Regions from separate parts of the Rhizobium sp. 268 genome, predicted to be linked through region 2. Evidence: riboswitches for the same ligand, from Rfam matches in the RefSeq annotation. Region 2 holds a riboswitch; each other region holds the start of a gene.
The links. A riboswitch is a leader RNA that binds a small molecule or an ion and turns the genes downstream of it on or off. The one in region 2 is predicted to bind cobalamin.
Positions count from the first base shown of each region.

Region 1: it holds a riboswitch for cobalamin, as region 2 does, so the genes downstream of both, nrdH (glutaredoxin-like protein NrdH) here and OS035_RS10745 (ABC transporter substrate-binding protein) in region 2, are expected to answer to the same signal.
Region 3: it holds a riboswitch for cobalamin, as region 2 does, so the genes downstream of both, bluB (5,6-dimethylbenzimidazole synthase) here and OS035_RS10745 (ABC transporter substrate-binding protein) in region 2, are expected to answer to the same signal.
Region 4: it holds a riboswitch for cobalamin, as region 2 does, so the genes downstream of both, OS035_RS16405 (CbtB domain-containing protein) here and OS035_RS10745 (ABC transporter substrate-binding protein) in region 2, are expected to answer to the same signal.

Region 1 covers NZ_JAPPSO010000031.1:4,861-12,134, reverse strand. Annotated here, with positions in the region: gene OS035_RS31785 (heavy metal translocating P-type ATPase) at 1-2,125, shown strand, start outside; cobalamin riboswitch at 2,329-2,555, shown strand; gene nrdH (glutaredoxin-like protein NrdH) at 2,814-3,035, shown strand; gene nrdI (class Ib ribonucleoside-diphosphate reductase assembly flavoprotein NrdI) at 3,052-3,456, shown strand; gene nrdE (class 1b ribonucleoside-diphosphate reductase subunit alpha) at 3,435-5,639, shown strand; gene nrdF (class 1b ribonucleoside-diphosphate reductase subunit beta) at 5,756-6,730, shown strand; gene OS035_RS31760 (adenylate/guanylate cyclase domain-containing protein) at 6,832-7,274, shown strand, end outside.
Region 2 covers NZ_JAPPSO010000004.1:411,134-418,407, reverse strand. Annotated here, with positions in the region: partial or broken gene ilvB (biosynthetic-type acetolactate synthase large subunit) at 128-1,892, shown strand; gene OS035_RS10765 (2'-5' RNA ligase family protein) at 2,077-2,607, opposite strand; partial or broken gene OS035_RS10760 (VOC family protein) at 2,784-3,150, shown strand; partial or broken gene OS035_RS10755 (DsrE family protein) at 3,171-3,398, shown strand; gene blh (bifunctional sulfur transferase/dioxygenase Blh) at 3,568-4,848, shown strand; cobalamin riboswitch at 5,096-5,350, shown strand; gene OS035_RS10745 (ABC transporter substrate-binding protein) at 5,524-6,540, shown strand; gene OS035_RS10740 (FecCD family ABC transporter permease) at 6,537-7,274, shown strand, end outside.
Region 3 covers NZ_JAPPSO010000004.1:119,407-126,680, reverse strand. Annotated here, with positions in the region: gene OS035_RS09295 (methyl-accepting chemotaxis protein) at 1-145, opposite strand, end outside; gene OS035_RS09290 (MFS transporter) at 346-1,752, opposite strand; cobalamin riboswitch at 1,923-2,109, shown strand; gene bluB (5,6-dimethylbenzimidazole synthase) at 2,152-2,841, shown strand; gene OS035_RS09280 (DUF2865 domain-containing protein) at 2,845-3,936, opposite strand; gene OS035_RS09275 (ribonuclease H family protein) at 4,090-4,623, shown strand; gene OS035_RS09270 (NADP-dependent malic enzyme) at 4,641-6,953, opposite strand; gene OS035_RS09265 (FAD-binding oxidoreductase) at 7,169-7,274, shown strand, end outside.
Region 4 covers NZ_JAPPSO010000007.1:325,943-333,216, reverse strand. Annotated here, with positions in the region: gene OS035_RS16420 (sulfite oxidase-like oxidoreductase) at 1-407, shown strand, start outside; partial or broken gene OS035_RS16415 (hypothetical protein) at 392-1,020, opposite strand; gene OS035_RS16410 (CbtA family protein) at 1,071-1,817, opposite strand; gene OS035_RS16405 (CbtB domain-containing protein) at 1,830-2,039, opposite strand; adenosylcobalamin (AdoCbl) riboswitch at 2,052-2,194, opposite strand; gene OS035_RS16400 (histidine phosphatase family protein) at 2,271-2,825, shown strand; gene OS035_RS16395 (putative bifunctional diguanylate cyclase/phosphodiesterase) at 3,227-4,798, shown strand; gene OS035_RS16390 (inorganic phosphate transporter) at 4,808-6,409, opposite strand; gene OS035_RS16385 (acetate/propionate family kinase) at 6,703-7,274, shown strand, end outside.

The DNA.
Region 1 (7,274 bases), on a different contig from region 2:
CGAGAAGAAGGTAACCGGGCTTGGCTATTCCGTCGCGCCGCTTTCCGGAAACGCTGCGCCAGCACATGAACGCGGTCCGCAGCATCGTCACGACCATGGACATGATCACCGCGATCAGGCGGACCATGACCACGAACATGCGGTGCATGATCATGAAGGCCACGATCATGCAGGCCATAGCCATGACCATGCAAGTCATGACCACGACGATCATGGCGAGAAGGAAATCGAGGGGCTGCACGGGCACGACCATGCGCCAATAGCCGGTCCCTGGTGGCAGAGTGAGAAGGGTCGGCTGACCATCCTTTCCGGTGCGGCACTCGTTGTCGCCTACACCGTCGGCCATCTCGTGCCGGCGATTGCATCCTATGCCTTCATCGTTGCCATGCTGATCGGTCTGGTGCCGATCGCGCGGCGTGCCGTCATGGCCGCTTTCTCAGGCACACCGTTTTCGATCGAGATGCTGATGACGATCGCCGCCGTCGGCGCCGTCATCATCAATGCCGGCGAAGAGGCGGCAACCGTTGTGTTCCTGTTCCTCGTTGGCGAGCTGTTGGAAGGGGTGGCAGCGGGCAAGGCGCGCGAAAGCATCCAGTCGCTGACGTCGCTGGTGCCGAAGACCGCGTTACTCGAAGACAATGGGCAGACACGGGAGGTGCCAGCGGAAAGCCTTTCGGTCGGCGCCGTCATCATGGTTCGCCCTGGCGACCGGATCTCGGCGGACGGCGTCGTTGTCTCCGGTGAGAGCGCGATCGACGAGGCGCCGGTGACCGGCGAGAGCACGCCGGTGCGCAAGGGTGTGGATGCCGTCGTCTTTGCCGGAACGGTGAACGGCGACGCAGTGCTCAGGGTTCGCGTCACGGCGGCGGCTGCCGACAATACCATCGCCCGCGTCGTCAAGCTGGTGGAAGAGGCGCAGGAATCGAAGGCGCCGACCGAACGTTTCATCGATCGGTTCTCGCGTTACTACACGCCCGGCGTTGTGGTTGTCGCGGGGCTGGTGGCGGTCGTTCCGCCGCTTTTGTTCGACGGTTCGTGGAGCGAATGGGTCTATAAGGGCCTTGCCATTCTGCTGATCGGCTGCCCCTGCGCGCTTGTCATCTCGACGCCGGCGGCGATTGCTGCCTCGCTTTCAGCAGGCGCGCGGCGCGGGCTGCTGATGAAGGGCGGCGCAGTGCTGGAAACGCTCGGCAAGGTGACGATGGTCGCCTTCGACAAGACAGGCACGCTGACGGAAGGCAAGCCTCAGGTGACCGATATCGTTTCCTTCGGATTGAGTGAGACGCAGGTCTTGTCGCGAGCGGCAGTGCTGGAGCAGGGCTCCAGCCATCCCTTGGCGCTGGCGATCCTCAACCGCGCCAAGGCGGACGGTGTTCCCGTGCCGCCGGCTTTCGAACTGGAAGCGCTGCCGGGCAAGGGTGTCAGCGGCAAAGTGGGCGGTGAGACGCTCGATCTGCTGTCCCCATCCGCTGCTCGCGAGCGCGGGGCGCTCGATGGGGAAAAGGATGCACGCATTACCGTTCTGAACGACGAGGGCAAGAGCGTGTCGGTGCTGCTTGTCGATGGTGTTGCAGCCGGCCTGATCGCCATGCGCGACGAGCCGCGCGCGGATGCCAAGGCTGGGCTTTCAACGCTCGAATCGGCCGGCGTCAAGGCGATGATGTTGACGGGCGACAACGAGCGGACGGCAGCAGCTGTTGCCAAGATGCTCGGCATCGACTGGCGCGGCGAGATGATGCCTGAGGACAAGCAGCGGGTCGTCGGCGAATTGAAGCGCCAGGGCTTCATCGTCGCCAAGGTCGGCGACGGCATCAACGATGCTCCGGCGCTGGCCGCCGCCGATATCGGCATCGCCATGGGCGGCGGCACCGATGTGGCGCTGGAGACGGCCGATGCCGCCGTGCTGCACGGGCGCGTCGGCGACGTGGCGCGGATGATCGAACTGTCCAAACGGACGATGCGCAACATCCTGCAGAATATCAGCATAGCGCTCGGGCTGAAGGCGGTGTTCCTGGTGACGACGATTGCCGGCATCACCGGGCTCTGGCCGGCGATTCTCGCCGATACCGGCGCGACCGTGCTGGTGACGATCAACGCGCTGAGGTTGTTGCGGGTCAAGGGATAAACTCTCTTCGCAGCGACGATGCGGGCGATCCGGAATCGACAATCGTAGAGCCGGCTATAGGCCGGCTCTCTTCGTTTCGGCCTTCTCGACAGCCTCTTTTCGTTAAGCCTTCGTTGGCCATGTTTTTCACAGGAACGTAGCGATTTCAAACCTGTCGTAACGCAATGCACAAACCATCCGTTGACGTGATTTCGGATTCGCGTACTATATCTAGTGTTCAAGGTTCCTTCGATTCGTGTCGGATCGCGGGCTAAGACGGGAATACGGTGCGTTTCGCCATGACGGCGCAGCAAGGCCGGAGCTGCCCCCGCAACTGTAAGCGGCGAGCAACTGTCCGATTTCAGGTCACTGAGGCATGATGCCTCGGGAAGGCTGGGGCAGGGTGCTTCGACCCGCAAGCCAGGAGACCTGCCTTGAACTAGATGTCCACGGGCGGGGTGTCCGGAAGGTCGCGTGAATGACAGCGGAATGATCCGCGCCTGTTACGCTGCCCCGAACGTCCGCATGAGCACTTCGGGGTTGAAGTCATGTCCAGAATATCAAGGCCGCCGCCCGCGCAAATCCCGAGAGGGATCGTATCAGGCGTTTAAACGCCGACTTTGCCATATCACCAAATGTTGCCCCGGACGCTGCAAGGCGCCCGATCTCAGTCTTGCGTCCTGAATTCTTTGACATCACGAGGAACATGATGAGCGTTACCGTCTACAGCAAACCCGCCTGCGTCCAGTGCACCGCCACCTATCGCGCCCTCGACCGGCTGGGCGTCGATTACGACATCGTCGATATCTCGCAGGATGCCGAAGCGCTCGATCGTGTCCGCAGCCTCGGCTACATGCAGGCGCCGGTCGTGATCGCCGGTGAGCGGCATTGGGCGGGTTTCCGCCCCGATATGATCAGCGCGCTCTCCTGACCCGAGGAAAAAGGCGATGGGGCTGATCGTTTATTATTCCAGCCGCTCCGAGAATACCCATCGCTTCGTCGCCAGGCTCGGACTGCGCGCGGCGCGCATTCCGGCTAGCGGCGCAGAGGCGTTCCCTATTCGCGAACCCTTCGTTCTCATTGTGCCGACCTACAGCGGCGACGGTGGCAAGGGTGCCGTTCCCAAGCAGGTGATCCGTTTCTTGAACGATGCGGAAAACCGAGGACATATCCGCGGCGTGATTGCCGCGGGCAACAGCAATTTCGGCGAGACATACGGGCTCGCCGGCGACGTGATCTCGCAAAAATGCCAGGTGCCTTACCTCTACAGGTTCGAGCTCATGGGCACGGCCGAGGATGTCGCCAACGTCAAACACGGAATGGAACAATTTTGGACACGGGAACAACTCTGACGCGGGATGCGGGCGCAAAACCGCATAACACTTTTGCTCATCCCGCCGGCGAACGCCCTTGGAAAGCGGCGGAGACGCTCGACTATCACGCGCTGAACGCGATGCTGAACCTCTATGACGACGAGGGGAAGATCCAGCTCGACAAGGACCGCATGGCGGCGAAGCAGTATTTTCTGCAGCATGTGAACCAGAACACCGTGTTCTTTCACAATCTGAGGGAAAAGCTCGATTACCTCGTCACCGAGGGTTATTACGAGCAGGAGGTTCTCGACCAGTATTCCTTCAATTTCGTCCGCGACCTGTTCGATCAGGCCTATGCGAGGAAATTCCGTTTTCCGACCTTCCTCGGCGCCTTCAAATATTACACCAGCTATACGCTGAAGACCTTCGACGGAAAGCGCTATCTCGAGCGCTACGAGGACCGCATCTGCATGGTGGCGCTGACCTTGGCGCGGGGTGACGAGGCCCTTGCCCGCGACATGGTCGACGAGATCATTTCCGGCCGTTTCCAGCCGGCAACGCCGACCTTCCTCAATGCCGGCAAGAAGCAGCGTGGCGAACTTGTCTCCTGCTTCCTGCTGCGCGTCGAGGACAATATGGAATCGATCGGCCGCTCGATCAATTCGGCGCTGCAGCTGTCGAAGCGCGGCGGCGGCGTGGCTCTGTCGCTGACGAATATCCGTGAGGCCGGCGCGCCGATCAAGCAGATCGAAAACCAGTCCTCCGGCATCATCCCGGTCATGAAGCTGCTCGAAGACTCGTTCTCCTATGCCAATCAGCTGGGTGCGCGCCAGGGCGCGGGCGCCGTCTATCTCAACGCCCATCACCCCGACATTATGCGCTTCCTCGACACAAAGCGCGAAAATGCCGACGAGAAGATCCGCATCAAGACGCTGTCGCTCGGCGTCGTCGTGCCCGACATCACCTTCGAACTCGCCAAGAACAACGAGGATATGTATCTGTTCTCGCCTTACGACGTGGAGCGCGTTTACGGCGTGCCCTTCACCGAGATTTCGGTGACGGAAAAGTACCGGGAGATGGTGGCGGACGCTCGCATCTCGAAGAAGAAGATCAAGGCGCGTGAATTCTTCCAGGTGATCGCCGAGATCCAGTTCGAGAGCGGTTATCCCTACATCATGTTCGAGGATACGGTGAACCGGGCCAACCCGATCGCCGGGCGCATTTCGATGAGCAATCTCTGCTCCGAGATCCTGCAGGTCAGCAAGGCAAGCGAATACAACGACGACCTCTCTTACAAGCACCTCGGCAAGGATATTTCCTGCAATCTCGGCTCGCTGAATATCGCCGCGGCCATGGATTCCACCGATTTCGGCAAGACGATCGAGACCTCGATCCGGGCGCTGACGGCGGTCTCCGACATGAGCCACATCGCCTCGGTTCCCTCGATCGAAAAGGGCAACGACGAGAGCCATGCGATCGGTCTCGGCCAGATGAACCTGCACGGCTATCTTGCCCGCGAACGCATCTTCTACGGCTCGGAGGAAGGCGTCGATTTCACCAATATCTATTTCTATACGGTGACCTATCACGCGATCCGCGCCTCGAACCTGTTGGCGGTCGAACGGGGCCAGAGCTTCAAGGGCTTCGAAAATTCGAAATATGCCTCCGGTGACTATTTCGACAAATATACCGAGCAGGAATGGAAGCCGGCGACCGGGAAGGTGCAGGCGCTGTTCGACAAATCCGGAATCCATATTCCGACGCAGGAGGATTGGGTGGCGTTGAAGGCGGCGGTCATGACTTCCGGCCTCTATAATCAGAACCTGCAGGCAGTGCCGCCGACGGGCTCGATCTCCTACATCAACCACTCGACCTCCTCGATCCATCCGATCGTCTCGAAGATCGAGATACGCAAGGAAGGCAAGATCGGCCGCGTCTACTATCCGGCGCCGTTCATGACCAACGACAATCTCGATTACTATCAGGACGCCTATGAGATCGGCGCGGAGAAGATCATCGATACCTATGCGGCGGCGACCCAGCATGTCGACCAGGGCCTGTCGCTGACCCTGTTCTTCCGCGACACGGCAACGACGCGCGATGTCAACAAGGCGCAGATTTACGCCTGGAAGAAGGGCATCAAGACCATCTACTACATCCGCCTTCGCCAGATGGCGCTGTCCGGCACCGAGGTGCAGGGCTGCGTATCTTGTACGCTTTGATTTTGGGCTGCTGGCCGAGAGTTTCGAGCTTGTAGCCCCCTCCTCTCCCCAGCGGGGAGAGGGAAGGGTGAGGGGGCTCCGCACTCCGTTAGAATTTTTCGAAGAAAGACCACCCAATGAACATATCCATCAAGCCAATCTCCCGCATGCGCGCCATCAACTGGAACCGCATCGAGGACGATAAGGATCTCGAGGTCTGGAACCGGCTGACCGGCAATTTCTGGCTGCCGGAGAAGGTGCCGCTGTCCAACGACATTCCCTCCTGGGCGACGCTGACGGCGGCCGAGCAGCAGTTGACCATCCGCGTCTTCACCGGGCTGACGCTGCTCGACACGATCCAGAACGGCGTCGGCTCCATCAGGCTGATGGCGGATGTGGTAACGCCGCATGAGGAGGCGGTGCTTTCCAACATCTCCTTCATGGAGGCGGTGCATGCGCGTTCCTATTCCTCGATCTTCTCGACGCTGTGCTCGACGCCCGATGTCGACGATGCCTATCGCTGGTCGGAGGAGAACGAGTTCCTGCAACGCAAATCGGCGCTGATCATGGAGCAGTATGGTTCCGGCGATCCCTTGAAGAAGAAGGTCGCCAGCGTCTTCCTCGAAAGCTTCCTGTTTTATTCCGGCTTCTACCTGCCGATGTACTGGTCGAGCCGCGCCAAGCTTACCAACACGGCAGACATGATCCGGCTGATCATCCGCGACGAGGCGGTGCACGGCTATTATGTCGGCTACAAATTCCAGCGCGGACTGGAGCGGCTTTCCGAGGAGAGACGGCAGGAGATCAAGGATTTCGCCTTCGACCTGCTGCTCGAGCTCTACGACAACGAAGCCAGATATACCGAGGCGCTCTATGACGGCGTCGGGCTGAGCGAGGACGTCAAGAAATTCCTGCATTACAATGCCAACAAGGCGCTGATGAACCTCGGCTACGAGGCGCTTTTCCCGGCCGAGGCCTGCAAGGTCAATCCGGCGATCCTGTCGGCGCTTTCGCCGAATGCCGACGAGAACCATGACTTCTTCTCCGGCTCCGGTTCCTCCTATGTGATCGGCAAGGCTGTTGCGACCGACGACGAGGACTGGGATTTCTGAGGCTTTATCGCAGTCGGCCCTTATCATTTGCTTCCCCATCGCCCACATTCAGCGGAAATGAAGTCGATCCTCGCCGAAGATGTGGCGCAGCGGAGTTTTTAATGTCGTCTTTTCCAAACAAGGCCGGAACTGCCGCCGAAGCGGACGATGGCGTCTGGCCGATCCGCAGGAGACGGATTCTCGACTGGCTGGTGAACGAGACGCGCGGTGAGCGCTTCATCGACAATATCCTGGTGGAAATGTGCGGGAAGCTGGTGGCGGCAGGCGTGCCGGTGGCCCGCGCAACCCTGCATTTCCGGACGAACCATCCGCAATGGATCGGGGCGCGCATCCTCTGGAAAGAGGGGCTCACCGATGCGAAAATCAACACCTTTGCCTATGGCGTCGAGAACACGCCGGAGTTCCTGACCAGTCCCGTCAACGCGATCCATCAGGGTGCGGAGGAGGTGCGCAGGCAGCTGGAAGGTACAGCCGCAGGCGGCTTGGATTCATTCTATCAGGAACTGCATGACGACGGCCTGACCGAGTATATCGCCTGGCCGCT
Region 2 (7,274 bases):
CCATCCGGCGAAAGCACCCATGCGCGGTAAGCAGGCTCCTGACGGGGCCTTTTTTTATGCCCTGAATCCGGGGCGGGCGCCTCGTCGGACTTTCCACACATCATCACACTGATCAAGGAACGGAACCATGAGATCCCGTCATTCCATCGACACCCCGCGCGCGCAGATGACCGGCGCTGAAATCGTTCTCCAGGCGCTGAGAGACAATGGCGTCAAGCATATATTCGGCTATCCCGGCGCTGCCGTACTGCCGATCTACGACGAGCTTTTCCAGCAGGAAGACATCAGACACATTCTGGTTCGCCATGAACAGGGAGCCGGCCATGCCGCCGAGGGGTACGCCCGGTCAACGGGCAAGGTCGGCGTTATGCTGGTGACCTCAGGACCCGGCGTCACCAACGCGATCACGCCCCTTCAGGACGCCTTGATGGATTCCGTGCCGCTCGTCTGCCTGTCCGGTCAGGTGCCGACGACGCTGATCGGGTCCGATGCGTTTCAGGAATGCGATACCGTCGGCATCACCCGAGCCTGCACGAAACACAATCGGCTGGTCAACGACGTTAATGAGCTCGCGGCGGTCATCCACGAGGCCTTTCGCATCGCCGGATCAGGCCGGCCCGGACCCGTTCTGGTCGACATGCCCAAAGACGTGCTGTTTGCAAGCGGCAGTTATTCACTGCGTGAGGCTGTCGCCCCGGGACCGAGCTACCAGCCGGACAACAGCTGCGGCATCAGGGAGATCGAGGCTGCAATCGCTTTGATGACAGCGGCACGCAGGCCGGTTATCTGCGTGGGCGGCGGCGTCATCAATTCCGGTCCCGAAGCGGTAAATCGGCTGCGCGAGCTGGTCGATCTCACCGGCTTTCCCGTCACGTCGACGCTGATGGGGCTCGGCGCCTATCCGGCTTCCGGCCCGAACTGGCTGAAGATGGCCGGGCTTCACGGCTCCGATGAGGCCAACATGGCAATGCAGGACTGCGACCTCATGCTGTGCATCGGGGCGCGCTTCGACGGCGGGCTGGCCGTCGGCGTCGATGGTTTTTCACCGCATTCCCGGAAGATTCAGATCGATATCGATGCTGCCTCGCTCAACAAGACCGTGCGCGCCGATATCGGTATCCAGGGCGATGCGGGCGGCGTGCTTGCCGAATTCCTTCGTCTCTGGCGAGCGCTGCCGGGCGCCGGACCGGGCGAGATTGGCCGACTGGTGGAGCATGATTGCGGGCTGGCGCGCACGGCGATCGTTTTCCTATGCGGTGCGCGAGGACGTCATCATGCCGCAATATGCCATCGAGCGGCTTTACGACCTGACGAAGGATCGGGATACCTACATCACGACGGAGGTCGGCCAGCATCAGATCTGGGCGGCGCAATATTACGGCTTCGAGCAGCCGAACCGCTGGATGACATCAGGCGGCCTGGGGACGATGGGATACGGGCTGCCTGCCGCCCTCGGCGTGCAGATCGCCAATCCCGACAGCCTCGTCATCGACATGGCCGGTGACGCCTCCGTGCAGATGACGATGAAGGAAATGTCGGCCGCCGTGCAGCACAACGCGCCCATCAAGATCTTCATTCTCAACAGCGGCGATCAGGGATCGGTTCGGCAGCACGGAAATCCGGATTTCGTGAAACTGGCGGAAGCCTATGGCGGACACGGCATTCGCTGCGAGAGGCCCGCCGAACTCGATGATGCGATCCTGGAGATGATCGAGGTGAACATGCCTGTTCTGTTCGACTGCCGCGTCGCCGAACTCGCCGACCGCCTGCCGATGATCGGGCCGGGCCGGGCGCGCAACGAGATGCTGCTGTCCGGCGAGGTTGGCGCCGCGCTGTTTGCCGCGTCAGCTGATGGAGTGGGGCGCGTCGAAAGCGCGTCGCATCAAACTTGATTCATGCGACGCGCTTTAGCTCTTTGGTTGAATGGATGTCGTTCTCCCGGAACCGCTGCACACTTCCTGGCGACATGCATTAGCGGCTTTGGAGCATGGTTTGAAAATGTCAGTCGCAGCGGTGGATTCTGCGACTGGCGTCGAGTCATCAGGCCGCCGCCGATGTGGCCTTGTGCCGGCAGCATCATCGCGGCGCCAACCTGATCTCGCTCAATATCTCCACAGGCGGAAACCGGACACAATCGACGGCATCGAAATTTACCGAGAACTGCATGCTATTTTCGTTCGCCCATTTGATCGCGGCCGCTGATTTCGCCTCCGGCACTTTCGCTGCAATGGTGCAGTGAGGCGCCCAATTGCCGGGTCGATAGTGCCCATGACAGAAGGCAGGATCAATCTTTCGATGGAAAGCCGCGTGCAGTTGGAGAAGAGCGTCGTCTGGGATCGGGCGCGCCCAGAGAACGAGGAACTCGTTCTGAAAATAGCCGATGCCCGAAAAGGCTAAGGTGACGGTGGAGCGCGCGCGGAAAACACTTTCAAGCGCCTCGCCCAATCGATCTGCATCAAACGCCTGATAAACTGCGAGGGTCAGATGGGGAGGATAATTCAAGGTCCGCATCGAAGCCGTCTCTTCGAATGCCGCCGCTTCATCCCAGAGTTTGAAAACCGGCGATGCGGTCTCGTTCAGACATTTGAGGCTGATCCCGTAAGGCATTTGCGAGCGTTATCCAGTCCATCGCGCCTGGACTTTAGGCCGATATTGTTGCCGATGTCGAGCGCCCGGTCGGAGCTAACGGAGGCGGCCGGCATTGCTGGATATCGCGTGGGTTTTGTGTGTTTTCCGCCGCGGATTCGACTATCATGGGATGCTTGAACGATAGGATGCACGGCATGATCGATCATATCACCATGGCGGTCAGTGACCTTGAAAAGAGCAAGGTATTTTATGAACGCGCTTTCGACCCTCTGGGCTACCTTCGGGAAGGAAGGCGTTTTCTGGGCTTTCGATGTCGGTGGCAGCCTCTTCGAAATCCAGCACACTGACGACAAGCCGCCTCTGACCCGTTTGCACGTTGCCTTCCGGGTCCGAAGCAGGGCGGAGGTCGAGGCATTTTATCGCGCAGCACTTGAAGCCGGCGCAAGGGACAATGGTGCGCCCGGCCCGCGGCCGGAATATGCCGACAACTACTATGCCTGCTTCGTTCTCGATCCTGACGGTTACAATATCGAGGCTATGCTCAACGAGCCGGCGGCGTGAGGGTGACGACGCAGGCTGCGAACCTTGTGCGCAAGGGCGGCCAACGGATGACGCATGTGCCGCCGCTCGATCCGTTGTCGACGCTTATCGAGAATTTCCAGCAGCGCGGCGGCACGATCTGGGCCTGCCCGCCCTGCGTCACCTCGCGCGGTTATACGCAGGAAGACATGCTCGACGGCATCGTCATCGTCGGCGCCAGCGCCATGCATGCCGAAATCAAAGAGGGCGCGGCAACGCTGTCGTTTTGACTGGCTGCGCCGGGCCGGGCGACTATCGGGAGTGTCTTGGCGCCCACATTCACCGGCCTGCGCAGGCGCGACGGAGTGCCAAGCGACTATTCTTGCGCTCGGCAATATACTTGTGAGATTGTACCGATATACATGCGATACTGCCGATGCAGGCAGCGCGGGGGCTTCGATGACATCCGTAAGGGTCAATGAGCTGATATCGGTGGCGGGGCAGCCCGATGCCGCCGGTTTTGCTGCTTTTGCGGCGGACGGTTTTGCCGGCGTCATCAATGCCCGGCCGGATGGCGAGGAGCCGGGGCAGCCGGGCGATGCGGCGGAAAAGGCTTCTGCCGCTGCCGTGGGGCTCGCCTACAGCTTCGTGCCGGTGAAAGGGCCCGAGATTACCGAGGCCGATATCCGCGCCTTCCAGAGGGCGATGATGCAAGCAAACGGGCCGGTCGTCGCTCATTGCAAGAGCGGCACCCGGGCGTTGACGCTCTATGCGCTCGGAGAGGTGCTTGACGGGCGGATGCAGCCCGGGGACGTCGAGGCCTTCGGTCAAAACCTCGGCTTCGATCTTGCCGGCGCGCGCCGCTGGCTGGAAAAGCGGGCAGGGCAGGCGGCTGTCGTGAAGGCTTTCTTCGAACCCCGCACTTGCAGTGTGCAATATGTCGTTTCAGACCCGGTAACGAAACGCTGCGCCATCATCGACCCGGTGCTCGATTTCGACGAAATGTCGGGTGCGACGGGAACGGCCAATGCCGATGCCATCCTCGCGCATATCGACAGCGAAGGGCTGACGGTCGAGTGGATCCTCGACACGCATCCGCATGCCGACCATTTCTCCGCCGCGCACTATCTCAAAGGAAAGACCGGCGCGCCGACGGCGATCGGCGCCCATGTCACCGACGTGCAGGTGCTCTGGAAGGAAATCTACAACTGGCCGGCACTCGAAACCGACGGCTCGCAATGGGACCGGCTGTTTGCTGATGGCGACACTTTCGAGATCGGCGGGCTTAGAGCCCGCGTGATGTTCTCGCCCGGCCATACTCTTGCCTCGGTGACCTATGTGATCGGCGACGCCGCCTTCGTGCACGACACCGTGTTCACGCCGGATACCGGCACGGCGCGCACGGATTTTCCCGGCGGCAGCGCCAGCGCTCTCTGGCACTCGATCCAGGCGATCCTGTCGCTGCCCGAGGAGACCCGGCTCTTTTCCGGCCACGACTATCAGCCTGGCGGCCGTCACCCGCGCTGGGAAAGCACGGTAGCCGCCCAGAAGCGCGCCAATCCGCATATATCAGGCATCGACGAAGCCGGCTTCGTGGCGCTGCGCCAGGCGCGCGACCGCACGCTGCCGAAACCGAAGCTGATGCTGCATGCGCTGCAGGTCAACATCCGCGGCGGGCGGTTGCCCGAACCGGAGGCGAACGGGCGACGGTATCTGAAGATTCCGCTGGATGCGTTGTAGGAACGCAGGGAGCAGCGTTGCGGCGTGCTTCGAGGCTTCGCCCGTTCGGGCTGCGCACCTCAGCATGAGGGAGGTTGGTGGATGCCGCGCCCACGACAGCGGGAATAGTAGGATGCTTAAGAGAGCTCCATCCTGGGGATGAGAATGCTGGCATCATACCGGCCAACAGCGCTCCGACGTTCCGTCTCCATATTTCGCCCACCAAACCCAATCTTCCGCAATAATGATTGACGTCGTGCGGGCGGGCGACGTAACTGGCGGTGACGGTTCCCTGAAGATGACTCCAAGGGGATTAATAGGGAACACGGTGAGGACGACCCAGTAGGGACCGAGACCGTGGCTGCCCCCGCAACTGTAAGCGGATTGTCGATCATCTCAGCTGTGGCCAGCGACTGGCCATCTCTGAAGGGCTTATGGCCCTGCCACTGCGATATATCGCGGGAAGGCGGATGAACGACTTATATCCGCAAGCCAGGAGACCTGCCGTCAATCACGATCCAATCAACCGGGCGGGGATGCCCGGATAAGGAACAGACATGATTGACCTTCTGAACCTTCGCCGAATTTCGGCATGCATCCGTCTCGATTGGGCCTCCTGCGGCTAGCGCGCGCGTCAGCGTGCCTTCGGCCGCGCGTGCGGCATAACCGTGCTTTTTCCTTCAATCGAGGTTTTTCATGCGCCAGATTCTCGCCACCATGACATTTGCCTTCGGGCTGATCGGCCTTGCGGCACCGAGCCTTGCTGCCACCCAATATCCTTTGACCATCACCAATTGCGGTGAGCAGGTGACTTTCCAGAAGGCGCCGTCGAAGATCGTTTCGATCGGCCAGGGAATGACCGAAATTCTTTTCTCGCTCGGCCTTGCCGACAAGATCGCCGGCACGGCCGTCTGGGTCGGTCCCGTGCTGCCGCAATATGCCGCGGCGAACAGCAGGATAAAGCGTCTCGCCGACAATGATCCGAGCTTCGAATCCGTCGTCGGACAGGAGCCCGACCTGGTGGCGGCCGAGTTCGAATGGCATGTCGGCGCGCAGGGCTCCGTCGGCAAGCGGGAGCAGTTTCAGGATCTCGGGATCAATACCTATCTTTCGCCGGCCGATTGCGTCGCCAAGGTCAACACCGATGGCGGCGACGGTGTGCGCAAGGAGCTGTTCACGATGGCGCTGATCTATCGCGAAATCGCCGAACTCTCAGAGATCTTCGACGTGAAGGAGCGCGGCGATGCGCTGATTTCCGAGCTGAAGAAGCGCGAGGCGGATGCCGTCGCCTCGATATCAGCCGCATCGGGCAAGAGCCTGCCCATCGTCTTCTGGTTCTCCAGCAAGGAAGTCAACGGCGACGCCTTCATTGCGGGCAAGAACAGCGCGCCTGCCTATATACTGAAGGCGATCGGCGCCAGGAATGTCGTCACCACCGAGGAGGAATGGCCGCTGGTCGGCTGGGAAACCATCGCCCAGGCGAACCCGGCCGTCATCGTGCTCGCCACCATGGACCGGCGCCGCTACGCCGCCGACGATCCGAAGGTCAAGATCGATTTTCTCGAGAACGACCCCGTGACCAAGGAACTCGATGCCGTCAGGAACAGGCACTTCGTGATGATGGACGCGCAATCGATGAACCCAACGATCCGCACGATCGACGGCATCGAGACCTTGGCGAACGGCATCAAATCCTTCGGCCTCTCGCAGTGAAGGCAGCGTCGGTCAGGAAACAAGGATGGTGGGCGCTCGCCGCGCTCACCATTTCAGCCCTTCTCCTTCTCGGACTGATGATCAGCCTTGCCGTTTCGATCGGCGAGATCGCGATCCCGCTGGCGACAACGGCGGAGGCCGTCTCCAACCGGCTGTTCGGAACGCAGTTCGAACTCAGCCGCATCCACCAGGGCATCGTCTGGGATTATCGTCTGAGCCGGGCGCTGGTTGCGGCCAGCGCCGGCGCGTCGCTCTCGCTCTGCGGCGCCGTGCTGCAGGCGCTGCTGCGCAATCCGCTGGCCGAACCCTATGTGCTCGGCATCTCCGCCGGCGCCTCGACGGGAGCCGTCTGCGTGATGATCCTCGGCCTCGGCTACGGTGTTCTTGGCCTTTCCAGCGGCGCCTTCATCGGCGCGGTCATTGCCTTTCTGCTGGTCGGCTTCCTGGCGACGGGTGCGGGAGGAACCGGCGAACGCATCATCCTGTGCGGCGTCGCCGGTTCGCAGCTCTTCACTGCGCTGACCTCCTACATCGTGACGACATCGGCGAATGCCGAGCAGGCGCGGGGCATCCTGTTCTGGCTTCTGGGTTCGCTCAGCGGCGTGCGCTGGCCGGATGTCTATCTCTCGGTGCCGATCGCGCTCACAGGTTTCGTCATCTGCATGGCCCATGTCAGGGCGCTCGATGCCTTCGCCTTCGGTACGGATGCGGCGGCCTCGCTCGGCATTGCGGTG
Region 3 (7,274 bases), 290 kb from region 2:
AGTTCGCCTTGGCGCCATCGATCAACGCCCTGGTTTCGTACATCCAGGTGTAGGTGGCAAAGGCGGAGATGCCGCAAAGGTTGACGGTCACGATAATCGCCGCCAGCTTGGCTGTCAGAGGCATCGTTTTCAAAAAATGGAACATGCCGCGGGGGCCTCGAAACGCGGGCTCGGTCAGATATGTTTCCGACCAGCCTATCAATACAGGCATCCACGCCGGCGGTCGCAGCATGAGCACTCATGCCCATGTCCCCTGTGCGACCCAAAACGCGCAAACGCAGTCTGTCTTCGATGTGTGAAGAAATCATAAAGTGGAATGGGATAGCGAAACGGCGGCCAGCGGGATCAAGGGCTGTTTTCCGCCATGGCCTCTTCCGGCTCGGCCTGGCGGTGCTTGCGGCGGCGCGTCGTCAGTTCGGCGCCGGCATCGCGCGGCAGGCGCAGGAAGGTGATGCAGGCCAGCGCCGAAATCGCCGAGACGCTGAAGAAGGCGGTGTGAAAATCCGAGACCAGAAGCCTGCCGCCGTGGAGGCTGCTCGAAATTTCGAGGATGCCGCCGGCGATCGCCACACCCATTGCCATGGATATACGCTGGGCAACGGCGTTGATCGCGGTCGCCTGGCTGCTGTCGGCCTCACCGACATCGCCGAAGGCCATGGCGTTGACGCCTGAGAAGGCCATGGAGCGGAACAGGCCGCCGATCAGCAGGCAGGCCATGATCAGCGGCAGCGGCGTCTCCCTGGTAAAAAGGCCGTTGATGCCGAGGAAGATTGCCGCCAGCAAGGTGGTGATCGATATCACGGTGCGGAAACCGAAGGCATTGAAGGTGCGCGAAGCGGCAAATTTCGACCCCATGGAGCCGAGCGCGCTGACGAAGGTGACCGAGCCCGATTGCAGCGGCGTCAGGCCGAAGCCGAGCTGCAGCATCAGCGGCATCAGGAAGGGCAGGGCGCCGAGGCCCATGCGGAAATTCGAGGCGCCGAGGATCGCCGCCCGGAACATCGGATAACGGAACATTTTCGGATCGAGCAGCGGATAGGGCGCGCGGCGGGCATGCAGGAGATAGAGGAGGCCGGCAAGGATGCCGACGGCCACCGTGACATAGCCGTAGATGACAGGCACGGCCGGCAGGCTGATCACCGACAGGCCGAAGACGAAGCCAGAAAAGCCGATGCCGCAAAGGAAGAAGCCCGGAAAATCCATCGGCCGTGGACTGCGAGGCTCGACCGCCGGCAGGAAACGCGTGACGAGGATGATGCCGAGCACGCCGATCGGGACATTGATCCAGAAGATCCAGTGCCAGGTGAGATAGGTGGTGAGGAAACCACCGATCGGCGGCCCCATGATCGGGCCGATCAGCGCGGGGATGGTCAGCCAGGCCATGGCATCGACGAGTTCGTGGCGCGGCGTTCCCCGGACCAGCAGCAGACGGCTGACCGGCGTCATCATCGAGCCGCCGGCGCCCTGGATCAGCCGCGCGACGACGAAGGCCGCAATCGAATTGGAAAAGGCGCAGGCGACTGAGCCGATCATGAAGACGAAGATCGCCATACGGAAGATGTTGCGCGCGCCGAAACGATCCGACATCCAGCCGCTGATCGGGATGAAGATCGCCAGTGCCACGAGATAGCTGGTGACGGCAAGCTTCAGCGCGATCGGCGAGGTGCCGATATCGGCTGCGATCGCCGGCAGGCTGGTGGCGATGACGGTCGAATCCATCTGTTCCATGAACAGGGCGACCGCAAGGATCATGGGTGTCAGGCGGGGCACGGGCAACTGGGTGCAAAGAGGAAAATTGCGGCGCCACAGGCGTCGGTTAGGATCTGTTCGGTTCTACGGCAGCGATGCACACCTGTCCACGCGATCGATGTCACATACGGGTGAATGCGGCATGAGGCCGCTTGCCGCAGGGCCGGTTTGCTGAAATAGATGCGCCGTCAGGTGCCCGCTTTTCAAGCGGGAGAATCGGGAATTCGGTGCGAGACCGAAACGTGCCCAACGCTGTAAGGCCGACGTTTGCCGCTTTATCATGCCACTGGCTTTCGCCGGGAAGGCTGCGGCAGACGGATGACGCCAAGTCAGAAGACCGGCCTGGCAAGATAGACCCAACCCGCGCGGACGGCGGGCGGTTGCGTTGTTGGGGATTTGACGATGCGACCCTTTGATGAGGATGCCCTGTCCGTGGCGTCCGGTTTTTCCTTGGCCGAACGCGAGGCCGTCTATCACGCGATCATGACGCGGCGCGACGTTCGCAGCCAGTTCCTGCCCGAGCCCTTGCCCGACGACGTGGTGGAACGGCTGCTGACCGCCGCGCACCACGCACCCTCCGTCGGCTTCATGCAGCCGTGGAATTTCATTCTGGTGAGAAGTCCAACGGTGCGAGCGCGCATCCGCGATGCCTTTGCCAAGGCCAACGAGGAAGCGGCATTGATGTTTGAGGGCGAGCGGCGGCAGGTCTATCGCTCCCTCAAGCTGGAAGGCATCGTGGAGGCGCCGCTCGGTATCTGCGTAACCTGCGATCCCACCCGCAGCGGCAGCGTGGTGCTGGGGCGCACGCACAATCCGCGAATGGACAGCTATTCGACAGTCTGCGCCATCCAGAATCTCTGGCTGGCGGCCCGCGCCGAAGGGATCGGCATTGGCTGGGTCAGCATCTTTCACGAAGCCGACCTGAAGACCATTCTCGGCATCCCCGAGCATATCGAAGCGGTTGCCTGGCTCTGCGCCGGTTTCGTCGACCGGCTCTACGACCAGCCGGAACTCTCGGTCAAAGGCTGGCGGCAGCGGCTACCGCTTGAGGAACTCGTCTTCCACGATGGCTGGGGAAGGAACGAGAGGTAGCGATCACTGCTGCTGCGGCTGCGGGCCAGGTGCGGCAGGATTGGCAAGGTCGATCGAGCCCTGGTCGCCGGCGAGGAATTGCGGGCCGACCTGGCGGACCTTGTTCTGCGTGGGGTCGTAGGGACGCTCTGGAACCGATGGCTGCGGCGCGGCGGCGGCCGCTGTATCCTTCGCCGGCGGATTGGTGCGGATGGTGGTGATCGAGCCCTGTGGCGGCGGCTGGCTTATCGCCTGCTTGCCGCGCATCTCGTCGTAATAGGCGGTGAGATTGCAGGCACAGGCGTTTTTCTCGCCGGGCGCGCGGCTTTTGTAAGCGAAGGCGTTCTTCATGGCGCTGTAGGGCGTGCCGGTTGCGACCGAGATCATGTTCGAGGCTTCCGTGCTCGTCACGTCGCGATAGAAAAGCTGGGTTTCGATGCCGGGGCACATCTTGGCGCAGGTCTGGGCGTCGCGGCCGAAATCGACCGAGGTGGTGTTTGAACTGATCGGGAAGAAGCCGCCGTCACAGCTGCGCACGCAGATGGTGCTGACCGGCGACAGCATATCGGCCCGCGGCAGGCCGTAGCGCGGATCGGCCTCTTTGCCGCCGAGCGGAATGAAAGTGTCCGAACGCATCGCCTGCTCCTCGACGCTCGGGGCAGGGTCGTTGGCATTGCGCTCGGAAGGCGCATAGAAGTTCTCGCTGTTGCAGCCGTTGCTGTCGAGCGCGGCCATCAGTTCGCGGCGGTCGTCATCGGCGCCGTTCCGGCCGGCCAGCTCGTTGCGGCGGTCCTGGAGATAAGCGATATTGTCGATCATCCGGCCTTCGGCCTGCGACAGCTCGGTGCAATAATCGGCATTCTCGCCGCCGATCACCACCATGCTGCCCGAGGTGCAGCCGTAGTTGCGCAGATCGTTACGCACCTTGCGAAGCTCGAGGTTCTGCTCGGCCATGGCACTGGCATATTGGCGTGCTTCCGGGCCGTTGCCATTGCCGATCGAGCGCGGCAGGTCGGCGAGACGGCCGCGCAGGTCCTCACAGATGGCATTGGTCTGCGCGACGGCGGGCGCTGCGAAGGCGAGGAGAAGGGCGAGAGACAGGTTTCGGCGTTTCACGGCGTCGTCCCGGAATGAGCAAACGGTCGGTGGGTCGAATGCGACTTCAATCGGCCGCGCGTTTTCCCTTAACGGATTTCTCTTAATAAGCTCAAAGAAAATATTAGCGTATTTTCCTGATCTTATCCAGCAATCGCCAGAGACGCGGTGAAAATGACAAGCATCCCCGACGAGATCCCTTCCTTTGCACCGACATCAGGCGTGACGGAAGCCCAACACGGCCTTCACCTCTTCGCGGACGGTTGTTATGAGCCCGGTTCCGGGCATGGAGGCTGGTCGTTTGTCGCTTATCGCGATGCGGTGGAAATCGCCTCCGACTTCGGTGGCGTCGACGATTCCAGCAATAATGCCATGGAATTGACCGCCGTTCTCAGGGCCGCCATGTGGATCAACAGCCAAACAGCCGGAGAACCCGCGATCATCTGGTCCGATTCCGTCTATGCCGTCAAAGGCTGCAACAGCCGCCGACATATCTGGAAGAACAACGGCTGGAAGAAAAGCAGCCCGAATGGACATGGGCGACGGCGAACGATCGACAATGCGGACCTCTGGAAAGCCGTCGATCTTCAGCTATCCCAAAACGCCCTGGTGACCATTGCCTGGTGCAAGGGACATTCGGGGATTGCCGGCAACGAGCGCGCGGACGCGCTCGCGGATAGGGGACGCCTGTCGATAGCCGATGGCTGACGTTGGCGGCAACCGGCTTACGCCGGCTGCGATGCCTCGACGACGGCGAGGGCGGCCATGTTGACGACGCCGCGGGAGGTGACTGAAGGCGCCAGGATGTGGGCGGGCAGGGCGGTGCCGAGCAGGATCGGGCCGACATGCAGGCCGTCCGTCATCGACTTGACCACGCCGAGCGTGATGTTGGCGGCGTCGAGATTTGGGAAGACCAGCAGGTTCGCCTCGTCGTGCAATGTCGTATCCGGCATGACGCGTTTGCGCAGTGCTTCGGTGATGGCGCTTTCGCCATGCATTTCGCCGTCGACCTCAAGATCGGGGGCAGTCTCGCGCACGAGCTGCAGGGCGTTGCGCATCTTCGTGGCGCTCTCGGATTCGCGCGAGCCGAAGTTGGAATGCGAGACGAGGGCGGCGCGCGGGGTGATGCCGAAACGGCGAATTTCCTCGGCCGCCAGCACCGTTGCCTCGGCAACCTCCTCGGCGCTCGGATTGAAGGTGACGTAGGTGTCGGTGAAGAAGGTGGCGCCGCGCTGCGAGATCATCAGGCTGAGGGCGGAGAAATCGCGGACATTCTTGCGTTTGCCGATGATCTGACGGACGTCGCGCAGATGTTTTTCATAGCGGCCTTCCAGACCGCAGATCAGCGCATCGGCTTCGCCGCGCCTCAGCGCCAGTGCGCCGATGACGGTGGTGTTGGTGCGCACGATGGTGCGGGCGGCTTCGGGAATGACGCCGCGGCGGCCAACGAGGGAGAAATACAGATCGACATATTCGCGGAAGCGCGGATCGTCTTCCGGGTTGATGACTTCGAAATCCTGCAGCGGCCGGATACGCAGACCGTAGCGCTTCAGGCGCGTCTCGATGACCTGCGGGCGGCCGATGAGGATCGGGTCGGCAAGGCCTTCCTCCAGCAGCACCTGGGCGGCGCGCAGCACACGCTCATCCTCGCCCTCGGAGAAGATGACGCGCTTGCGCTCGGCGGCCTTGGCCGCGGTGAAGATCGGCTTCATGACGAAGCCGGAGCGGAAGACGAAGCGGTTCAACTGGTCGAGATAGGCGTCGAAATCCTGGATCGGGCGGCGCGCCACGCCGCTCTGTTCGGCGGCCTTGGCAACGGCAGGCGCGATGCGCAGGATCAGGCGCGGATCGAAGGGCGAGGGGATCAGGTAATCCGGGCCGAAGACCGGGGTTTCGCCGGAATAGGCGCGGGCGGCGACGTCGGACGGCTCTTCGCGGGCAAGGGCTGCGATGGCGCGCACGGCCGCCATCTTCATTTCCTCGTTGATCGTCTCGGCGCCGCAATCGAGCGCGCCGCGGAAGATATAGGGGAAGCAGAGGACGTTGTTGACCTGGTTGGCGAAATCCGAGCGGCCGGTGCAGATCATCGCGTCGGGGCGAGCGGCACGGGCAAGACCAGGCATGATTTCGGGCGTCGGATTGGCGAGCGCCATGATCAGCGGCTTGTCGGCCATCTGCGCCAGCAGCTCCGGCTTCAGCACGCCGGCGGCCGACAGGCCGAGGAAGACGTCGGCGCCGCCGATATTTTCGGCGAGCGTGCGCGTGTCGCTCTTCTGGGCGTAGACGGATTTCCATTCGTCCATCAGCTCGGTGCGGCCCTCATAGACGAGGCCTTCGAGATCGTGGACCCAGATGTTTTCGCGTTTTGCGCCGAGAATGACCAGCAGGTTGAGGCAGGCAAGGGCGGCGGCCCCGGCGCCGGAGGCGACGATCTTGACGTTCTCGATCGCCTTGCCGGCAAGTTCCAGCCCGTTCAGGATCGCGGCGGCGACGATGATCGCCGTGCCGTGCTGGTCGTCGTGAAAGACCGGGATCTTCATCTTCTCGCGCAGGCGTCGCTCGACCTCGAAACATTCCGGCGCCTTGATGTCTTCGAGATTGATGCCGCCGAAGGTCGGCTCCAGCGAGCTGACGGTCGAGACCATCTGCTCGACGCTTGCCGCGTCGATCTCGATATCGAAGACATCGATGCCGGCGAACTTCTTGAAGAGCACGGCCTTGCCCTCCATCACCGGCTTCGAGGCCAGCGGACCGATATTTCCGAGGCCGAGCACGGCGGTGCCGTTGGAGATGACGGCGACGAGATTGGCGCGCGAGGTATATTCAGCCGCCATCTCAGGATTGTCGCGGATGGCAAGGCAAGGGGCGGCAACGCCCGGCGAATAGGCGAGCGCCAGGTCGCGCTGGTTGCCGAGCGGCTTGGTTGCCTGGATCTCCAGCTTGCCGGGACGGGGATAGCGGTGGAAAAACAGCGCCTGCTCGTCGAGATCGCCGCTTGTCAGGTTCTTGTCCGTCTTGGATTTTTCCTGGTTATCCATTGCCGCCTCCGTGCACGTCTTTTTGGGAGTTCCCTCCATACATCAATCGGATACGGGCGACAGTATGGAAATGGGGGATGGGCGAAGTTTTCGAGAAGTGGGCGCCCGGTGGCTTCAGGCGATTAGCTAATCCTTTTGGAAAACTTGTTTGGCGATCACCGCAGGCGCAATATGCCGCCGCGACGGTGCGGGGCGCCGGTCGCATGGAGGAAATCATGGACAATTTGAACCTGACGACCCTGCAAAAGGGGCAGACGATGGTCAATGATGTGGCCATTGATGCATTTTCTGCCGGATTTCGCGGCAAGCTCCTAACCGGCA
Region 4 (7,274 bases), on a different contig from region 2:
TTGAGCAGAGCACCAAGGTCAGCGATATCCACTGCGTCACCACCTGGTCGCGCTACGACAACAAATGGAAGGGTGTTTCCACGCGCGATCTGCTCGATCTCGCCATGCCGAAGCCGGAAGCCGCTTACGTCATGCTGACGAGTTATGATGGCTATACCACCAACCTGCCGCTTGCCGACTTCGCCGCCGAGGACGCGATCCTAGTGACATCCTGGGAAGGCCTGCCGCTGACGCCGGACCACGGCGGCCCGATGCGCCTCGTCGTGCCGCATCTTTACTTCTGGAAAAGCGCCAAATGGCTGCGCCGCATCGAACTGATGCCGGAGGACGAAGCCGGCTTCTGGGAAAAGAACGGCTATCATATGTATGGCGATCCGTGGCGCGAGCAGCGCTATTCCGACGATTGAGTCTTCGGCCGCAGAAAGCGGCCCAGCGCAAGGACACCAAGCCCGAGCATCAAGGCGAGCGCCGTCAGCGACGCCATGCTGGCGGGATGAAGCGGCACCTTGCTCCAGCGTGGATTGACGAGACCGGCGGTGTTGAAGGCCTCGCCGCTGAACCGGCAGGTGATGAGCGCAAGCCCGCGCCGCACCATGTCGGCGTCGACCGCGGAAATGATTTCACTCGCCACAGCCCGCTCCCCTGGCATCTCGCGCATCGCCATCAACACAGCTTTCGTCGCCGCGAGGTAGGCGTGGGCGCATTCGTTGAAGGGACTTTCCTCGTCGGCCACGCTGCCCGGCATCCGCCCCCAAAGACAATAGGAATATTGGATTTCGGCATAGTTCAGAACGCGGCGGAAGGGCTCGTTTGTATCGACTGCGCGGGACACAGGCCGATAATTCGGCCGCGATAGTGCGAAATCACCGCCATCTCGCCATGCGAAATTTCTGGGATATCGAGACCCGCTTGGCTGCCGCCGGCGCTGCGACTATGAGCAAGGGCGTTTTCAGCAGGCATGCAAAAGAAGGCGGCGGCAAAGGCCGCCGACAGGATTGATATGGCTCTGCTGCTTTTCATGGTCGCTTGAAAACCCAAGGGCGCCGGCAAAACGGCGCCCTTCATTGCGTTCAGCGGAGTGCCGTTGCCGGCCGGCTCCGCTGGCCGCCCTTCGCAGCAAGCCGCTTTTCCGCCAGCGCCCCGAAGCCAAGGCCAAGTGTTGCCCAGAGGATCGCATGCATGGCGAGCGTTGTCGTCCGGAAACGCCAGAGCACCATGGCCGAGAAGTTCTCCGGCACCTCGTTGATCGGCGGCAGCAGATAGAGCACGAGCACGATGAAGACGAGATAGGCGATGCCGGCAATGATCGCGCCGTTCCAGAGGCCGAAACGCTCGGAAAGACGGCGCGACAGCGCCACCGCGGCAATCAGCGCGGCGAGCGAGACGACAATCATCAGGAAGAACAGCTCGGTCCTGACGCCGATCGTATCGGCATTGCCGACCGCCGGCGGGTTGGCCGGATATTTGATAGCGGGAACGAGCACGATCGCCACGTAGGCGAAAATGGCGATGACCGCCGAGGTGCCGCGCGCCGAAAGATTGCTGACGCGGCCGTGCACGAAAGCAAAAGCGAGCGCGAAAAGCCCGCCGACGGCGATGCTGTAAGCCATGACGCCGGTGAAAAGGCCGAGACCGGCCTGGGTGGCCCGGCTGACGATTTCAGGTTCGGCAGCTTCGCCGGCCGCCTGGGCGCTCGCCTCCTCGAAAGCGATCGCCGCATCGACCAGCGGCTCGCCGAAGACATGGGCGAAAGCGAAAACGAGGATGCCACCGAGCAGCCCCGCGAGCATGCCGCGAAGGAGAAGGTTTCCAACCATGTCAATATCTCCCTAGTGGCAGGGAAAGCCAAGGAGATGGCGGGCGTCATGCACGAATTCGTGCACATACATGCCGTTGAACAGCGCCATCGCGCCTTCCTCGGTGCCAACGAAATAGATGGCGATAAGCATCAGCAGGCCGCCGAAGATCGCCCAGGGCAGGATTTCGCCGACGGGGATCGGGGCCGGCGCCGCGGCGGGCGCGAAAGTGGTGTCAGACATGTATTCCTCCGGAATGACGCGTTCAGTCGAAAGAGTGTTTGTGCGGTAAGGTCTGACTTCCAGCGTGAAAAAGCTTCAACACGCTGGTCACAGTGGCGCGACCGCGCCGGATTTCCACCGGCTTCCAAACCCGCAACAACACGGTTATATCTGCTCGCCGAAGAGACTGTCAACGAAACTTCACGAGCCGGCAAAGGGCCGTCCCACTGCACCCCGGGAGATCGGAAGACTGTGAATACGCGCCTCACCTGGATCTGCCACGGCGCGACGACGGCGAGCCGCAAGACGCTGTTCCCACTTGACGAACCGCTGGAAGGCAAGGCGGCGGAAGACGCCGGCCGGATGGCTGCCCCACCCCGCGCCGACCGTATCGCCACCAGCCCCGCTTTGCGCGCCCGCCAGACCGCTGACGCGCTCCGCCTCGAAGCCCGGATAGATCAGGCGCTGCGTGACTGCGACCATGGCCGCTGGGCCGGCAGGTCGATCACAACGATCGAGGCCGAAGAGCCGGAGAACCTCGTGGCCTGGATGAGCGATCCGGAAGCGGCCCCGCATGGTGGCGAAAGCCTTCTTGATCTCAGAACACGCGTCGCCGGCTGGATGGACGGTGAATCCGCCCTCGGCGGCCATGTGATTGCCATCAGCCACGCGGCCGTGATCCGGGCGGCGGTCGCCCATGTGCTTCAGGCGCCGCACTCCTCCTTCTGGCGGAGCGATATCGAGCCGCTCGCCATCGTTTGCATGACCAGCAATGGCAGCCGCTGGTCTCTGCGCTTTCCGTATTAGCGGCTCCTCATTTTATCCAGCCTTACACAAGCAAATCGCGTCATCTCTATTGAACCGGGTTTGACCGGGACTACTTCCTTTCCCAAGGAGATGGAAGAATGACATATGATTGGAGTGGGGAGCGCACGCGTCGTCTGCGTTTGATGCGTGTCGCCACAATCACGGTTCTGGTCGGTCTCATCGTCAGCGTTCCGCTGCTGATCGTCACCGCCTGAAGCACGAGAAAAGGCGAGCGATGCACCAGCACGCTCGCCTTGGTTCTTTCCCGTCCCGGCTCAGCATCCTCAGTCCCTCAACGGTGCAGCAACAGGCTGCCGCCTCCAAAAATTCGCCTTCTGGTTTCAACGAACATTTCAGACTTTCATGATAGTTCGGCAGATGGTGGAGATGGAGAAGGCCACATGCCGGTGTTTTTCCAGAGCAGGGCCGGAAGGCAATGCGTATCGATCGTCGGGCTTGGGATAACTCTCTGGCTCCTCGGCGCGCTTTTGCAGCTTGACGACAGCCTTGTCTTCTTCATGACCGGTTTCGGCGAATACGGCGCCGACAAACTCGTTCTGGCGCTTGGCATCGCCGGCGCCATGAGCTTCATCTATTCGGTGCTGCGCATCGCCGACCTGCGCAAGGAAACGGAACTGCGCGCCGCCGCCCAGGCGAAGGCCGATTGGACCGCGACCCACGACCATCTGACCAAGCTGCCGAACCGCTACGCCTTCGAACGCAAGATCCTCTCACGGCCGATCAAGGACGACGAGGACCAGATCGAGGAGTGGGACGAGAACGTCACGCTTTTCTCCGTCGATCTCGACGGCTTCAAGAAAGTCAACGATCTCGTCGGCCACAAGGGGGGCGACATTCTGCTGATCGAGGTTGCCCGGCGGATCTGCGCGCTCGGCAATGCCGATTGCGTCTATCGATTCGGCGGCGACGAATTCATCATTGTAGCCTTTGCCCTGACAGCGCAGCGGGAGGAGCGCTTTGCCAAGCTGCTGATCCAGGCGGTCACCAGGCCGATCCATATCGATGGTTTTGCCGTCGAAGTCGGCGCCAGCGTCGGCTACGACCGCTGGGCCGAGGGAACCGAACCGCTGGAGGATGCCGCTCATCGGGCCGACCTCGCCATGTACGAGGCGAAATCACGCGGCCCCAACCATTATTTCGTTTTCGAACCGGCCATGCAGGACAAGGTCACGGAACGCGCAGCGCTGGAAACCAGATTGCGCGCCGCAATCTCCAGCAAGGCGATCAAACCCTTTTATCAGCCGCTGATCGACCTGAAGACCGGTCAGCTCTGCGGCTTCGAGGCCTTGGCGCGCTGGATCAGTGACGATGGCGTCAACATACCGCCGCCTGTTTTCATCGATATCGCCGAGGAAAACGGGATGATCACCGCATTGTTCGAGGATCTTCTCGCCCAGGCCTGCAGCGACGCACTCACCTGGCCGGACCATGTGATGTTGTCCTTCAACGTCTCGCCGGTGCAGATGGAAGACAGGCTTCTGACGTCGCGTATTCTCAAAGTCCTTGCGGCAAGCCGGCTGCCGCCGCAGCGCCTGGAGGTGGAGATCACCGAGAACGCGCTGATCCAGGATCCCGTCGTCGCCGCCGTCATCCTCGACGAGCTGCACGCGGCCGGCATCCAGATCGCGCTCGACGATTTCGGCACGGGCTATTCGAGTCTGGCCCAGCTCGCCCGTTATCATTTCGACAAGATCAAGATCGACAAAAGCTTCATCGCCACCTATCGCGGCGACGAACGCCAGGAAAAGATCGTCCGCGCTATGCTTGGCCTCGGCCGGAGCCTCAACATCAAGACGACTGCCGAAGGCGTCGAGGAGCACGGCCAGCTTGCCTTCCTGCTGCAGCTTGGCTGCGACATCGGCCAAGGCTATCTTTTCGGCAAGGCAATGCCCGCCGCCGAGGCGGGCATCTTCATCAGCGATCGCAATGCCAGTCTGGCCTCCACGGCCTGACGCTATGTCTTAAAAAACTTGGCGCAGGATCACGAAGAGCACGAAGGCGATCGCGATCGAGGCCGGCAGGGTCAGCACCCAGGCCATTAGCATATTGCGCACGGTTGACCATTGCAGGCCGGAACCGTTCGCCGCCATGGTGCCGGCGACGCCTGACGACAGGACATGCGTGGTCGAGACCGGCAGGCCGAGGTGATCGGCCGAAGCGATGGTGACCATCGCCACGACTTCGGCTGCCGCGCCCTGGCCGTAAGTCAGGTGCGTCTTGCCGATCTTTTCGCCGACGGTGACGACGATGCGCTTCCAGCCCACCATCGTGCCGAGGCCAAGCGCGATCGCGACCGCCACCTTCACCCAAAGCGGGATGAACTTCGTCGCGTTGTCGACCGCCTTGTGGTAGTTCGTCACCGCGCTGAGATCGCCGGCATCCATCGGTAGCAGCTTCTGCTTGTCGATCAGCTTCAGCGCCTCGCCGATCAGGTAGATGTCGTTGCGGACGTTGCCGACGAGATTGGTCGGCACCGCTTCGAGCGTCGGGAAGGCCGCGACTTCGGCGCTTGTCCGATGGATATATTGCTGCAGGGCCGGTGTCGTCGCGTCCGTCCAGATCTTGTTCTTGACCGCGTTGCTGACCTCCGCCTTGTAGTCCGTGACGGTAACGCCCGGCTTCACATATTTGGCGAGCGCGGATTCGACCTGGACCGATGCCGACTTGTAGGCCTCGAGATAGTTCACATCAGGCGTGCGGTTCAGCGCGAAGGCCGTCGGCACCAGGCCGATCAGGATGAGCATGATCAGACCCATGCCCTTCTGGCCGTCGTTGGAGCCGTGGGCGAAGCTGACGCCGGTGCAGGTGAAGATCAGGATCGCGCGGATCCAAAGCGGCGGCGGCTGGTTGCCCTTCGGTTCGGCATAGAGCGCATTGTTGCGCACCAGAAGCTTCATCACCAGCAGCAGAACCGCGGATAGACCGAAGCCGATCAGCGGCGAGATCAGCAGCGACAGGCCGATATTGGTCGCCTGCGACCCGTCGACACCGCTCGTCGCCGTGCCTGCCGGCGCCAGGAACTGATTGGCGAGGCCGACGCCGATGATTGATCCCACGAGCGTATGCGAGCTCGACGATGGCAGACCGAGATACCAGGTGCCGAGGTTCCAGACGATCGCGGCGATCAGCAGCGCAAAGACCATGGCAAGGCCGGAGCCGGAGCCGACCTGCAGGATCAGTTCCACCGGCAGCAGCGCCAGAATGCCGAAAGCGACGGCGCCGCTCGAGGTCAGCACCCCGAGGAAGTTGAAGAAGCCCGACCAGATGACGGCGAATTCGGCCGGCATGGAACGGGTGTAGATGACGGTGGCGACGGCATTGGCCGTATCGTGGAAACCGTTGACGAATTCGAAACCGAGCGCGATCAGCAGCGCAAGGCCGAGCAGAATCCAGGGAACGGCAACTGCGGTTGTCAGGTCGCGTCCGAGTGCATAGGCGACATATCCAAGACCGCAGACCAGAACGAGCGCGAAGAGCGGCAAGAACCATTTGCCTGATGAATTTGAGCTGTGGAGCGGGTGGGAAGTGTCGCTATGAACCTGGCTGGGGGCAATATCGGCCATGGCATAGTTCCTTATTCCGTTTTGCAAGTTTGCCTTTTGTTAATAGTTCCGCAGCATGAAGCTCTCGTGACGTGTTCGGGTCCGCTCCGTAACGCACTGACATCAGGCGATATTGGCCGTCGCAGACTTGCCGCCCGGCGCATCCTGTGAGATGCCGCGTCACATTCCCAGCCGGACAGGATGATATAGGATGTGCAGGGAGAAAACATGCGACGGGCGAACAGATGCCTTTCCGTCCGCTGCCCCGACCCTAAGTTCGGTCATCGTGACGACTGCGCGGAGCCCCGAAGATCATGTCATCGACCGACTTCCTCCTGACCTTCAATGCCGGCTCCTCCACGATCAAGATCGGCATCTTCGCCATGGATGGCGGCGAGGCGCGGCGAATCGGCAAGGGGGTGATCGATTTCCGCGCCGAACCGCGCTCGCTCGGTCTGAGCCAGGGAGCGCAGACGGTCGACATGCCGTTGAAGGCCGAGGTGACGGAAGACCTGCACGGCGTTATCGATGAGGTCCTCGGACTTCTCGCCGATCATTTCGACATTGCCGCCACCCGCGCCGCCGGCCACCGCGTCGTCCATGGCGGCGACCGTTTCACCGGTGCAATCGCCCTCGACGCAGCCGCAATCGATGGCGTCGATGCGCTGACGCCGCTGGCACCCCTGCATCAGCCGCAGGCGCTGCGGTTCATCCGAGCGCTCACGCATCTGAAACCGCATCTTGCCCAGACGGCGTCCTTCGACACCGCCTTCCATGCCACGCAGGACGATCTCGTTCGCCGCTTCGCCATTCCTCGTGCGTTGCATGCGGAAGGCATCAAGCGTTACGGCTTTCATGGCCTTTCCTATAAATTCATCGCCGGCGA